3 regions of the Cobetia sp. 1CM21F genome follow, and region 3 is predicted to be linked to each of the others. Evidence: predicted binding sites of a transcription regulator. Region 3 holds the regulator's gene; each other region holds the start of a gene.
The links. The regulator sigma-54, encoded in region 3, starts transcription at its own class of promoters, with help from an activator protein. The targets are predictions, from matches to a motif close to TGGCACNNNNNTTGCTNT.

Region 1 (4,172 bases), on a different contig from region 3:
CTGTCGTTGACGTGCTTCAGGCGATCGACATCCACGAACAGGATCGACATGCATTGCCGAGTGCTCGTGCTCTCGGCCAGCATCCGCTCGAGAAAATCAAAGCCGAAACGGCGATTGGGCAGCCCCGTCAGCAGATCATGATTGGCGCGGTATTCCAGCTCGTTCTGCTGGGTGAGCAACCGCTGATTCATGTCGTGCAATTCGAGATTGCGCGCCTCCAGCGTGCGCTGCAGCCGGATGGTGCGATGGAAGGTCGAGGCTCGGGCATGCGCCAGTGCCGGCGCGATGAAGAGGGTCCCCAGGATGTAGGCACCACCAGCGCCGGCCAATGTCGTCAACGACAAGGGGCTCAGCCACACATAGATGGGCACATAACACAGTATCAGCGGCAGGCTGCTGGCCAGCTGGTAGCGCCAGCCCCACACCAGCCAGGCAGGCATGGCGATCAGCATGCAGGTCGAGAAACTCAGGTTCCACAACGTCAGCGTCAGCGCATCCGGAATCAGCGCGGCACCGAAGCAGAAGAACAGATTGGCGGGTATCGCCCCGGCCAGCAGGATCTTGTCCGAATGCACGCCGCCGCGGCGCAGCTGGAGGATGCACAGCAGGCAGCAGAGGAAGATGATCAGCCGCCCCACCCACAACGCCTGCCAGGCAGACGGCACCTGGAAATAGTCAAACAGCAGGAAGCAGGCGAAGCACGCCATGGCGAACATGATGAAGGTATTGTTGATTCGCGTGCGATAGTGCTGCGCTTCGATATCCGAACCGTCCCTGCCCGGCAATATCAGATGTTCATGAAGCGGCATGTTCCATCCTCGACACTCGGTAGCATCAGCCAATGTTACACCGCGCGCAGAGCACACCTCACTGGAATAAAGAGTTGATCAGTAAACGCAAGATTACCGTCTGCCTGACAAGACAATGTGCTGCGTCATCAGGCCGGCCAGGCGAAGCAAGGGCAAAGAGGTGTCGGCAACAAGAATGTGCCGGCAACACGAACGAAAGCGCCCTGCTGTCGTCATCCATATCGGTGGCGACAGCAGGGCGCTGAAGGTAAAGCCAAGGCAATGCCAGCTCACGGCCTGAGCGTCATGACATCTTCTGGCGTACCCCGGCCGGTACATAGATGCGTGCAGAGGCGGCATCTCCCAGCCAGTACCCCGAGAAGATGCCATAAAGCCCTGCCGCCATCAGACCGCCGATGAACAGCGTGAAGTGGGTGATGTCGCCCAGCGGCAGGAAGCTGATGATCAGCGTCACCGCCGAGGAGACCAGCAGCGCCTTGACCGCCGCGACGTTGACGCCCTTCTCGAAGAAGTACTCGCCTTCCGCGCTGTCGGTGAACAGCGCCTTGGTGTTGATGCCGCCCTTGTTGACCAGATAGTGGTCGAACAGGATCACGCCATACACCGGCCCGATGGCCGCGGCGAGGATGCCCACGGTGTACTGGATGATCTCCGGGTTGTTGAACAGATTCCACGGCGTGATGAAGATGGAGCCGACGGCGGCGAGCATGCCGCCCATGCGCCAGCTGATGCGGGACGGTGCCACATTGGAGAAGTCGAACGCCGGGGACACGAAGTTGGCCACGATGTTGATGCCGATGGTCGCCAGCACCAGGGTCAGGATGCCCAGCGCTGCCGCGACGCCATTGTCGATGCGGGCGACGGTCTCCATCGGGTCATGCAACATCTCGCCGAAGATGGGCTGCGTGCCGGACACCACCACCACGGTGATGACGGCAAACAACAGGAAGTTGACCGGCAGGCCCCAGAAATTGCCGCGCTTCACATCACCGGGGGTAGCGCAGTAGCGCGAGAAGTCTCCGAAGTTGAGCGTCGGCCCCGCGAAGTAGCCCGCCACCAGCGCCGCGGCGATCACCATCTGCCACAGGGCGTCGCTGCCCGAGAGCGTCTTGCTACCCAGCGTGAAGCTGATGTTGTCCCAGCCGGCCTGCCAGACGATCCAGCCCGCCAGCGCGAACATCACCACATAGACGGCTGGCCCGGCGAAATCGATGAAGCGCCGCACCGCATTCATGCCCCACCAGAACACCAGCGCCTGCAGCACCCACATGAACAGGAAGCAGTACCAACCCAGCTGCGAGAGCCCGAACAGCTGGGTCTCGGTCAGCCCTTCCAGCGACGGCACATAGCGCAGCAGCACCAGCATCAAGGCATGCGCCGCCAGATACGTCTGGATGCCGTACCACACCACCGCGATCAGCCCGCGGATGATCGCAGGAATGTTGGCACCATAGATGCCGAAGGACTGACGGCAGACCACCGGGAAGGGCACCCCCGTCTGCTGGCTGGGCCGCGAGATCAGATTGGCGAACACCTGCACCACCAGAATGCCGACCAGCATCGAGACCAGAATCTGCCAGCTGGCCAGCCCCAGGGTGAACAGACTGGCGGCAAAGACGTAGCCACCGACGCTGTGCACATCGGACATCCAGAACGAGAAGATGTTGTACCAGTTCCAGTTCTGCTCGCAGGGGGCGAGGTCCTCATTGATGAGCCGCTTGCTCGCGTTGCTCAGATCAGGGGGAGTCTGGGGTGTCATTGTTGTCTCCAGAGGGGCTTGTGGGCCATGGGCCAGTCACGAGGCGTCATGCCTCGCCATACCCTCCCCTTATCAACAAGCGTGCCAGTGAAACACTTGTTGCGGATTTTCAATCTCCAAGCGTTTTCCCCAAAGCCCGCTCTGCGCAACAACCCCTGCCAGTAATGCCATGCGCGCGGCAACTCCTGAGACATCAAGCACCATCAACTTCCGCTGTATTAGCCATATGCACCACAGCAGCGCGTCACCAATGAAACGAACGTTGCGCCAGCAGGTGTCGCCGGGACTGGCACGGATGCTGCTCGTGTTTTGTGTGCTCCGCTCGCACGGCCTCGCATCCGGCGCGCGCCGTCACGAGAAAGCCCGTCACGAAAAAGCCCGTCACGCGAAAGTCCATCACGAGCCCACCATCATGAGAGAGCCCGCCATGTTGCGTCTCAAGGTCATCAATCCCAACACCAGCCAGGCGATGAGCCAGCAGATGGCGCACTCGCTGCAACGGCAGCTCGCCCGGGACGTCCACCTCGAGGTGCTGACTGCCGAGCATGGCGCCCCCAGCATCGAGACCGCCGTCGAGGAAGCCATGGCGGTGGTCGCGCTGCTGGCGCTGATCGCCCGTGATCGTGAGGGCCTGCTGGAGACCCCGCCCGCCGATGGCTATCTGCTGGCCTGCTTCGGTGACCCCGGCCTCGAGGCCGCACGCGAACTGAGCCCCGTGCCGGTGATCGGCATCGCCCAGGCCGCCATGCACATGGCCACGCTGGCGGCTCCCTCCTTTGCCATCGTCACCAGCATGACCAGCACGCTGCCGATGTCCGAGCAGCTGCTGGAGCGCTATGCGATGCGCCCCCTGTGCAAGGCGCTGCTGGCCTGTGACGTACCGGTACTCGCGCTGTCCGAGGCGCGCACTCCCCCCGCGGCATTGCTGGAGAGCTGTGAACACGCCAGAGCCAGCGGTGCCGGCAGCATCGTGCTGGGCTGCGCTGCGATGGGGCCGCTGCGTGATGCCATCGCGTCAGAGGTCGGCCTGCCGGTGGTCGACCCGCTGCTGGCGGGGCGCGACCTGCTGCTGACCCTGATGCGCCAGCCCGCTGTCGCCCGCGCGAAGCAAGCGGGTGAGGTGAAACCCCTCAGCGGTGTCTTTGCCCGGGGCCTGGCAGCCCTTTGACCCGCCAGCAAACTGCCCTTGGCTGGCGCCTCGCGACCGAAACGCAAACGCCCCCTCACTGCTGCCAGTGAAGGGGCGTTTGCATTGGCCGACTCTGACTCAGTGCTTGTCGTTCGACTCTCCCGAGTGGCTGCGATCGCCGACCACCGCCGTCACCAGCTTGCCGATGCTCAACCCCTGCACGAGGATCGAGAACAGCACGATGATGTAGGTGGTGACCACCAGCGGCTCGCGGAAGTCGCCTTCGGGAATCGCCAGCGCCAGCGCCACCGAGATGCCACCGCGCAGGCCGCCCCAGGTGAGCACGCGCGTGGTGCCTGGGCGGAAGGTGTACCAGCGGCGCAAGAGGCTCAGCGGAAGACCGATCAGCGCCAGGCGCGAGAGCAGAATCACCGCCACCAGCACCAGCGCGATGCCGATCGAGGTCAGCGTGATC
Region 2 (4,172 bases), 970 kb from region 3:
CGGCGGTGGCGGCATGCTGCTGGGGCAGAAGATTTCCGAGCGGGTCGCGGGCATGCGCACGCTGCCGCAGGGCATCGACCAGCGCAGCGCCTGTCGCCACCCGGACTGGACCGGCCCGGATGACCTGGCGATCAAGATTGCCGAACTGCGCGAGATCACCGACTGGCAGGTGCCGATCTACGTCAAGATCGGCGCGACCCGCACCTACTACGACGTCAAGCTGGCGGTGAAGGCGGGTGCGGATGTCATCGTGCTGGATGGCATGCAGGGCGGCACGGCCGCCACCCAGGATGTCTTCATCGAACACGTCGGCATCCCGACCATGGCCGCCATCCCCCAGGCCACGCAGGCACTGCAGGAGATGGGCCTGCACCGTGAGGTGCAGCTGATCGTCTCCGGCGGGATTCGCAACGGCGCCGATGTGGCCAAGGCGATCGCGCTGGGTGCCGACGCCGTGGCCATCGGTACCGCCGCCTTGATTGCGCTGGGCGACAACCATCCGCGCTACGCCGATGAGTATCAGAAGCTGGGGTCCGCCGCCGGTTTCTATGACGACTTCCAGGATGGCAAGTGTCCGGCCGGTATCTCCACCCAGGACCCGGAGCTGAGCCAGCGACTGGACCCGGTCGCAGCCGGCAAGCGTCTGGCCAACTACCTGCGCGTGCTGACGCTGGAAGCCCAGACTCTGGCACGTGCCTGTGGCAAGTCGCACCTGCACCACCTGGAACCGGAAGATCTGGTCGCCCTGAACGTGGAAGCCGCGGCCATGGCCCGGGTGCCGCTGGCGGGCACCAACTGGGTGCCGGGACAGGGCGGTTACTGATGGCACGATCTTTGTTGTGAGTGTTCCATTGCGCATGAGCGCGATCGTGCATGGCTAGCATTGCGCATGATTGTCATGGCAAAGCTTCGAAGCCTTTTGTCAGCAAGCTCGCCGCAATGTTGTCCAGGCAAGCTGTCCCAATGACAGAGCTCTGCTCCGGTTGATGTAGAAAGATTTGACCTGATTGCATCGAGTCATTAGAGCGCCTCACCCCTTCGGTGAGGCGCTTTCTTTTGTGCTGAGTAAAGTCAAGGAATCCGGCCACTATCATGCAAGCGAAAGCGCGTCAGAATGCTGATGATGGAGAAGCCCGTAGTGTCGTTATGATTGAAAGGTCGTGATTTTCTCGAGGCAGAATTTTTCCATTATTTCAGGATCTTGTGGTTATTTCATGAGAAAGATGTCAGGCGTAGAGGTTGGCTTGTGGGGTGAGATTGAATCAGGGCAATAATGGTGAATACAAGCCGTTTTTTCTGAGCGTGATGTTCTGTTTTGGTGCGTGAATGTCTCGATTGATGGTTCATATATGAAGCAGGATTTTCAGGCAATTTTGTCGGGTGTGTGGGGCAATGATTTTGCCGTCAATGGCACGAAATATGCTCAAGAAATGGAGTGGTAGTCGGATGCACGTCATCGTCAAGACGGCGGCATTACAACAAGGACAATTTCTCAGAGCAGGGTCGTGTCATGAAAAGCCCGCAATCATCCTCTGTCACTGCCGGGATTCGAAGTCGGCAACACTATCCACGCATCGAGGCGCTGCCCGATGCCCAACGCTATCTGGTGGCATGCCAGTCTCCCGAGAGCCTGCCAGGCACTGGTGAGGCGGCGGGCAACGCCCGTCAGCAGCTGCAGATGCATTGTCAGCTGATCAGTACGCTGCTCGATCAGCTCGGCAGCCACGAGGTGGGAGGCGCCGTGCAATCCGCCCCGGCAACAGAGGCGTTGCCCACGGGGCCCGCCGACAACGCCCGCCTGCATCGCTGGTACGACGTCGATGACCGCCCGAAGGCCTGCGACGCACTGGTCGGCGCCATCAGCGAGATCGGTGTCGCGGGGTGCCTGGTCATCATCGGCAGTGAGCATTTCGTGTGGCAGGTCGCCAATCTGGCTCAGCAGCAGGGGCTGCTGCTGGATGACATGGTGATGTTGCCGGTCGCTGCCCTGGGGCGGCATGTGTTCTGCGTGCACTGTCAGCAGGTCAGTGAGCATGTCATCCACTCGCCGGCAGCCTGTGATGGCTGTGGTTTGATGCTGGAAGTGCGTGATCATTTTTCCAAGCGTCTCGGCGCCTACATGGGCGTGCGAATCGATGCGGAAGCCCCGGGAGAGATTCCCCCACAGGAGGAGGTGGCACCATGTCTCGCTTCATGAAGGCGCGGGTCGCCGCGGTCGATCAGCTCAGCAGCAGCGTGCGCCGTCTCACTCTGGTGCCTGCCGATGAGGCGTCCCCCTTCACGCCGTTCTCGCCGGGCAGTCATGTGGTGCTGGGCATTCCGGGAGAGGGGCGGGTGTGTCGCAACGCCTACTCATTGATCAGCCCGCCGGATGATCCCTCGCATTACTGCATCGCGGTGCGTCGTCAGCCGGTCTCGCGTGGTGGCTCCGAAGCCATCCATTCCCGCGTGCAGGTCGGCGACGAGCTGGAACTCAGCCCGCCGGCCAACCTGTTTCTGCCGCACTGGCAGGCGCGCCACCACCTGATGCTGGCAGGCGGCATCGGCATCACGCCATTTCTCTCCTACCTGCCGGAGCTTGAGCGGCGTGGCGCCAGCTGGGAGCTGCACCTGCGCAGCCAGGACCTCGACGTCGCCCGCTTCCCGGAGGCCGCGCCCTATCTGGCGAGTGGCAACATCACCCAGCATCGTCTCGAACGCCCGAACCTGAAGGCCTTGCTGGCGCGTCAGCCCGCCGGCACGCACGTCTATCTCTGCGGCCCGCAAGCCATGATCGATGCCGTGAAGGAAGCGGCACGCGAGCTGCACTGGAGTCTCGCGCGCATCCACCACGAGGTCTTTGCCGCCCCGGAACCGGGGACTCCCTTCACGGCCGTGGCGCGCGCCAGCGGTGTGGAAGTGGCGGTCGGCGCCCAGGAATCGATGCTGGAAGCGCTGGAGCGCAGCGGTGTCGAGGTGACGAGCCTGTGTCGTGGCGGCGTCTGCGGGCAGTGTCGGGTCGAGATGCTGGAGGGGGAGGCGGAGCACCGTGATGCCTTCCTCGATGAACAGGAGCGGGCCAGTCAGCGCTGCGTGATGCCCTGCGTTTCCCGGGCACGCAGCCAGCGGCTGGTGCTGGATCTCTGAATACGTCTTTCGCGAGATGGACCCCCAAGGAGCAGGAACATGCAATTTTCCCCGCGAGATGACCAGGCGTTTCATGGTCTGTTCACCTTCAAGAATTCCGATCACGCCATCCAGCGTTTTCCCTTCCCGTTCCCGGAAGATGAGTACCGTTACTCGGTCAATATCGAGCCGCATACCTTGCCCGGCAAGCCGGGTTCCATCACCGAGCACATGCTGGATATCGATGAGCACTATCTGAGCGAGATCGCCGAGCGTGAGCGGGTGCTGGCCAAGGACCCCAGGCGTTGCCTGGTGATGCCGCACATGCAGCCGGCCGCCTGGGACTTCCTGGAATTCGTGATGACGCATTACGCCCGGGACTATCCCGAGGCCTTCAGTTTCGAGCGCGACGGCGATGACTGCGTGTGGCGCAACCATCTGCTGGGACTGGAGCAGGCCTTTTGCATGGGCGATGACGCCAGCCTGCCATTGCCGCCGCTGGACTATATCGGTCGTCAGATGCAGGGCGATATCGCGCTGCTCGACCAGCGCGACGGTGACCTGTTCATGGACGCCGGCATGATCACCTGTCCGGCGGACTGGTCACTGGCCTTCGATGCTGGCATGAGTTTCAAGCAGTGGCATGGCCCGGTGCCGCTGGCGCATGAGATGGGCGTGTTCGATCGCGCGCTCAAATACCTGTGCGCCATCCAGGTCGGCGGGCCGGTGCGGCGTCTGAACTGGACCATGACCATCCATCCGCGCATGGACAGCTCCCCGGAGACCTATGCCGAGTGGGGCAGTGATCGCACCACCATCACGCCAGAGAATGCTGGCCGTGATGTGCATCTGCGGGTCGAGCTGCAGACGCTGGTGCGCATGTCGCGCAGTCATGCGCTGTTCTTCGGTATCCGCACCTATCTGATCAGCCTGGAAGACCTGTGTACCAACCCGGTCTGGCAGACGCGGCTGTTGAAGGTGCTGAAGACCCTGCCGCCGGAGCTGATCGACTACAAGGGACTGACACGCTATCTGCCCAGCGTGCTCGAGTGGCTGGAAGCCCGCGA
Region 3 (4,172 bases):
CCGCTACCATGCACTGGAGCGCCGCGTGGAGCTGGTCGGCAACGCGCGTCTTGAGAAAGGCGATGACACCTTCGAAGGCGGCTACGTGGAGTACTTCCTCGACAAGCGCCAGGTGAACGCCAACAACAGCAAGACGGCACAGCAGACCGAAGGCGGTCGCGTGCACATGACTCTGACGCCACGCGGCGCCAATGCCAGCAAGGAAAACTGAGTCATGACTGCTGCTACTCCGCGTACGCTGAGCGCTCGCCATCTGGCCAAGGCCTACAAGGGCCGCAAGGTGGTCAAGGACATCTCGCTGGAGATCCGCCAGGGCGACATCGTCGGCCTGCTGGGCCCCAACGGCGCCGGCAAGACGACCTCGTTCTACATGATCGTCGGACTGGTGCGCGCCGATGCCGGCAACGTCTCCATCGATGACAAGGACCTCTCCGCTGCCGCCATGCATCAGCGTGCACGCGCCGGCATCGGCTATCTGCCGCAGGAGGCGTCGATCTTCCGCAAGCTGTCGGTGGCCGACAACATCATGGCGATCCTGGAGACCCGCAAGGACCTGGATCGCAATGGCCGCAAGGCACGCCTTGAAGAGTTGCTCGAGGAATTCAGCATCACGCACATCCGCGCCAGCGCCGGCATGAGCCTGTCCGGTGGTGAGCGTCGACGGGTCGAGATCGCCCGTGCACTGGCCACCGAGCCGGACTTCGTGCTGCTCGATGAGCCCTTCGCCGGCGTCGACCCCATCTCGGTGGGCGAGATCAAGAGCATCGTGCGCCAACTGCGCGATCGTGGCATCGGCGTGCTGATCACCGACCACAACGTGCGCGAGACGCTCGATATCTGTGACACCGCCTATATCGTCGGCGATGGCCAGATCATCGCCCACGGTGACGCGGACTCCATCCTGGCCAACCAGCAGGTGCGCGACGTCTACCTGGGCCACGAGTTCACGCTCTAGGGTTAGCGGCTGCGCTGAGCCCACCAGATGCGAAAGCTTCAAAAGCCGCTGCGTGATTTTATCGCGTAGCGGCTTTTTCATGTCTGACATCAGACGCATGCATGACGTCCATACCACCTTGGTGGAAACATGGCATGCAAGTTGCTTGAATATTCACGACAACCACTTGTCAGTGCCCCGAGTCACGGTATAGCGTAGTAAGCACGTTCCTTTGCCGTGAATTGACTGACTCCATGAAACCCACCCTGCAACTCCGCCTCGGCACCTCGCTGACCATGACGCCGCAGCTCCAGCAAGCGATCCAGCTGCTGCAGCTGTCGACGCTCGACCTGCGTCAGGAGATTCAGCAAGCCCTCGAGTCCAACCCCATGTTGGAGCTCGACGAGGACTACGAGTCGCTGGATGTCGTCGAGACACAGGATTCGAGCGAGATCTCCACTGCCGACTCCTCGAGCGAGATTCCCGAGGAATACCCCCTCGACAGCGACTGGTCGGACCTCTACCAGGACCACGCCGGTAGCCTGACCAGCTCCGGCAGTGGCAGCGGGAGTGAAGAAGGGACGGACTTCGATCGAAATACCAGCGTCGAGAGCCTGCAGGACCACCTGCGCTGGCAGCTGGCGATGACCGACCTCGATGGCCGTGAACGCCAGATGGCGGAGAGCCTGATCGATGCCGTCGACGGTGCCGGTTATCTGAGCCTGTCACTCGATGAGCTGGTCGATGGCCTGCGCGGCCAGGGCCTGCCCGGCCTCAAGGCCTCCGAACTCGAGCAGGTATTGCTGCGTCTGCAGCAGTTCGACCCGACCGGCGTCTTCGCCCGTGATCTGCGCGAATGCCTGCTGCTGCAACTGGCACTGCTGCCGGATGACCTGCCGCTGCTGGCGCAGGCGCGCCGCCTGGTACGTCAATTCCTCGAGGCACTGGGCAACGATGACCGCAAGCTGCTCAAGCGCCGCCTGAGCCTTGACGATGACGAGCTGGATCACGTCATCCGCCTGGTACGCGCGCTCGATCCGCGTCCGGCATCCGCCTGGGGCGAGCCCGCCAGCGATTACGTGATCCCTGATCTGCTGGTGCGCCATACCCGCCATGGCTGGCAGGTCGAGCTCAACCCGGAAGCGCTGCCCAAGCTGCGCATCCAGCCGGAATACGCCGCGCTGATCAAGCGTGCCGACAAGTCAGCCGACAACACCTTCCTCAAGGACAACCTGCAGGAAGCCCGCTGGCTGATGAAGAGCCTGTCATCGCGCAATGACACCCTGCTCAAGGTCGGCCGCGAGATCATGGCGCGCCAGATCGACTTCCTCGAGCAAGGCGAGGAAGGCATGAAGCCGCTGATTCTGGCCAACATCGCCGAAGTGGTCGAGATGCACGAATCGACCATCTCGCGGGTCACGACCCAGAAGTACATCCACACCCCGCGCGGCGTCTTCGAGCTCAAGTTCTTCTTCTCGAGCCAGGTCGGTGGCAGCGGCAGTGGCGACGCCCACTCAAGCACCGCCATTCGTGCCCGCATCCGCAAGCTGATCGCGGAAGAGCCGGCCCGCAAGCCTCTCTCCGACTCGCGGCTGGTCGATCTGCTCGCCAGCGATGGCATCGAGGTCGCACGCCGTACCGTGGCCAAGTATCGCGAAGCGATGGGCATCCCCTCCTCCAGCGAGCGCAAACGTCTGGCCTGAGGCGTCACCTGCGGCTGTCATGCCCTGCTCTCACCTCCACAATGGCAGCCGCCGCCAACCTCAAGCGCTGGATTTTCCGCTCATCAGCCTCTGACTTCGCGGGCAGCGGTGCGCCTGTCTCGCGCTCTGTCATGCCGTCAACCGCTCATCAATTGCCCGTCATGGGCCATGACGGCGCGCAGGATGACGGTAAAAAACCGCCGTTCCGGCAGCGTCATTCACCGTCAATCGCATGTTTTTAAAGTCACTTTTGCGCGTATTGCACCTGGATGACACCCGGACAACCTCCCGGAACGCCGCTTGCTCCACGCAATCGAAGCGCCTGAAAGGCGACGTACATGCAGGGATTGGCGACGAAAACCCGCCTTCTTGCGCGTCTTTCACGCACCACCCACCAGACGTGCCCTTGAAGTCCACTCCGATACCCCTCACTGAGTTGAAGACAAGCACTGAGCCACGATGCAGCGCAGCGTTGATCTTTGCGCAAAGCTTGGGCATTGTCGGTACAGACGCTCACGACATCTGACGCCACTGGCAAGGGTGCGAAAACATCGCCAGACGGTGGCCGTCAAGCCTGTTGCAGAGCGTCCGATCAGGGTTTGCTCGTAGTCAAAAAGGGTTACAATTGAATGGCAACCCGCTGGATAAAGGAGCGTGTCCATGCAAGTGAATATCACCGGGCATCATGTGGAACTTACCGATCCTCTCCGCGATTACGTCAACGAGAAGCTCGCTCGCCTCGAACGGCATTACGACAACATCACCAATGTTCAGGTGACACTGTCGATCGAGAAGGAGCGCCAGCAGGCTGCCTGCACCTTGCACGCGGCAGGCGCTGACCTCCACGCCCTGGCAGAAGACCCCAACATGTACGCTGCCATCGACGCGCTCGCCGACAAGCTGGATCGCCAGCTGGTCAAACACAAGGAAAAGTCCCAGGCTCGCTCTCAGGGCACCGGGACCCGTTGACCTTCAGCCATGACACTTGATCAGATCCTTCCCCCCGAGCGCACGCTGTACGGTGTCCCCGGGGGGAGCAAGAAGCGGGTGCTTGAATTCTTCAGCACCTTCATCGCACAGAACATTCCCAGCCTGGATAGCCAGGAAGTCTTCTCGCGCCTGATCGGGCGCGAGAGACTGGGGTCGACCGGCATTGGCCACGGTGTGGCCGTGCCCCATGCACGCAGCCCGCATTGCAAGACGCCAATCGCTGCGTTTCTGAAGCTCGGTGAACCCATCGACTTCGATGCCATCGACGGAGAACCCATCGATCTGCTGTTCGTGCTGCTGGTGCCTGAGGAAGCGGATGAGACTCATCTGACGCTGCTCGGGCAGGTCGCGGAATTGCTCAATTCCCCGACCAATCGCTCGGCCCTGCGCCAGGCAGACAGCCAGCGTGCACTCTTTGAGGCATTGACCCAAGCCATCGCCGAATTACCGGCGCGCTGAATGACAGGCCCGGACATCGTCCGGGCTTTCGTCTTGCTGGCCTTCCATCGGCCGACGTACAGCGCACTGATAGCGGGCAGCCCTCT

Region 1: the regulator sigma-54 is predicted to act here: its motif matches at 2,638-2,655, upstream of MSG32_RS13325 (NCS1 family nucleobase:cation symporter-1).
Region 2: the regulator sigma-54 is predicted to act here: its motif matches at 1,409-1,426, upstream of MSG32_RS06610 (dimethylamine monooxygenase subunit DmmA family protein).

Annotation. Positions count from the first base shown of each region.
Region 1 covers NZ_JALNTQ010000004.1:20,639-24,810, forward strand. Annotated here, with positions in the region: gene MSG32_RS13320 (GGDEF domain-containing protein) at 1-809, opposite strand, end outside; gene MSG32_RS13325 (NCS1 family nucleobase:cation symporter-1) at 1,093-2,568, opposite strand; gene MSG32_RS13330 (aspartate/glutamate racemase family protein) at 2,981-3,736, shown strand; gene MSG32_RS13335 (sodium:proton antiporter) at 3,836-4,172, opposite strand, start outside.
Region 2 covers NZ_JALNTQ010000002.1:227,197-231,368, reverse strand. Annotated here, with positions in the region: gene MSG32_RS06615 (FMN-binding glutamate synthase family protein) at 1-823, shown strand, start outside; gene MSG32_RS06610 (dimethylamine monooxygenase subunit DmmA family protein) at 1,511-2,197, shown strand; gene MSG32_RS06605 (PDR/VanB family oxidoreductase) at 2,182-3,126, shown strand; gene MSG32_RS06600 (DUF3445 domain-containing protein) at 3,166-4,172, shown strand, end outside.
Region 3 covers NZ_JALNTQ010000002.1:1,195,215-1,199,386, forward strand. Annotated here, with positions in the region: gene lptA (lipopolysaccharide transport periplasmic protein LptA) at 1-211, shown strand, start outside; gene lptB (LPS export ABC transporter ATP-binding protein) at 215-955, shown strand; gene MSG32_RS10820 (RNA polymerase factor sigma-54) at 1,189-2,637, shown strand; gene raiA (ribosome-associated translation inhibitor RaiA) at 3,298-3,606, shown strand; gene MSG32_RS10830 (PTS sugar transporter subunit IIA) at 3,616-4,086, shown strand.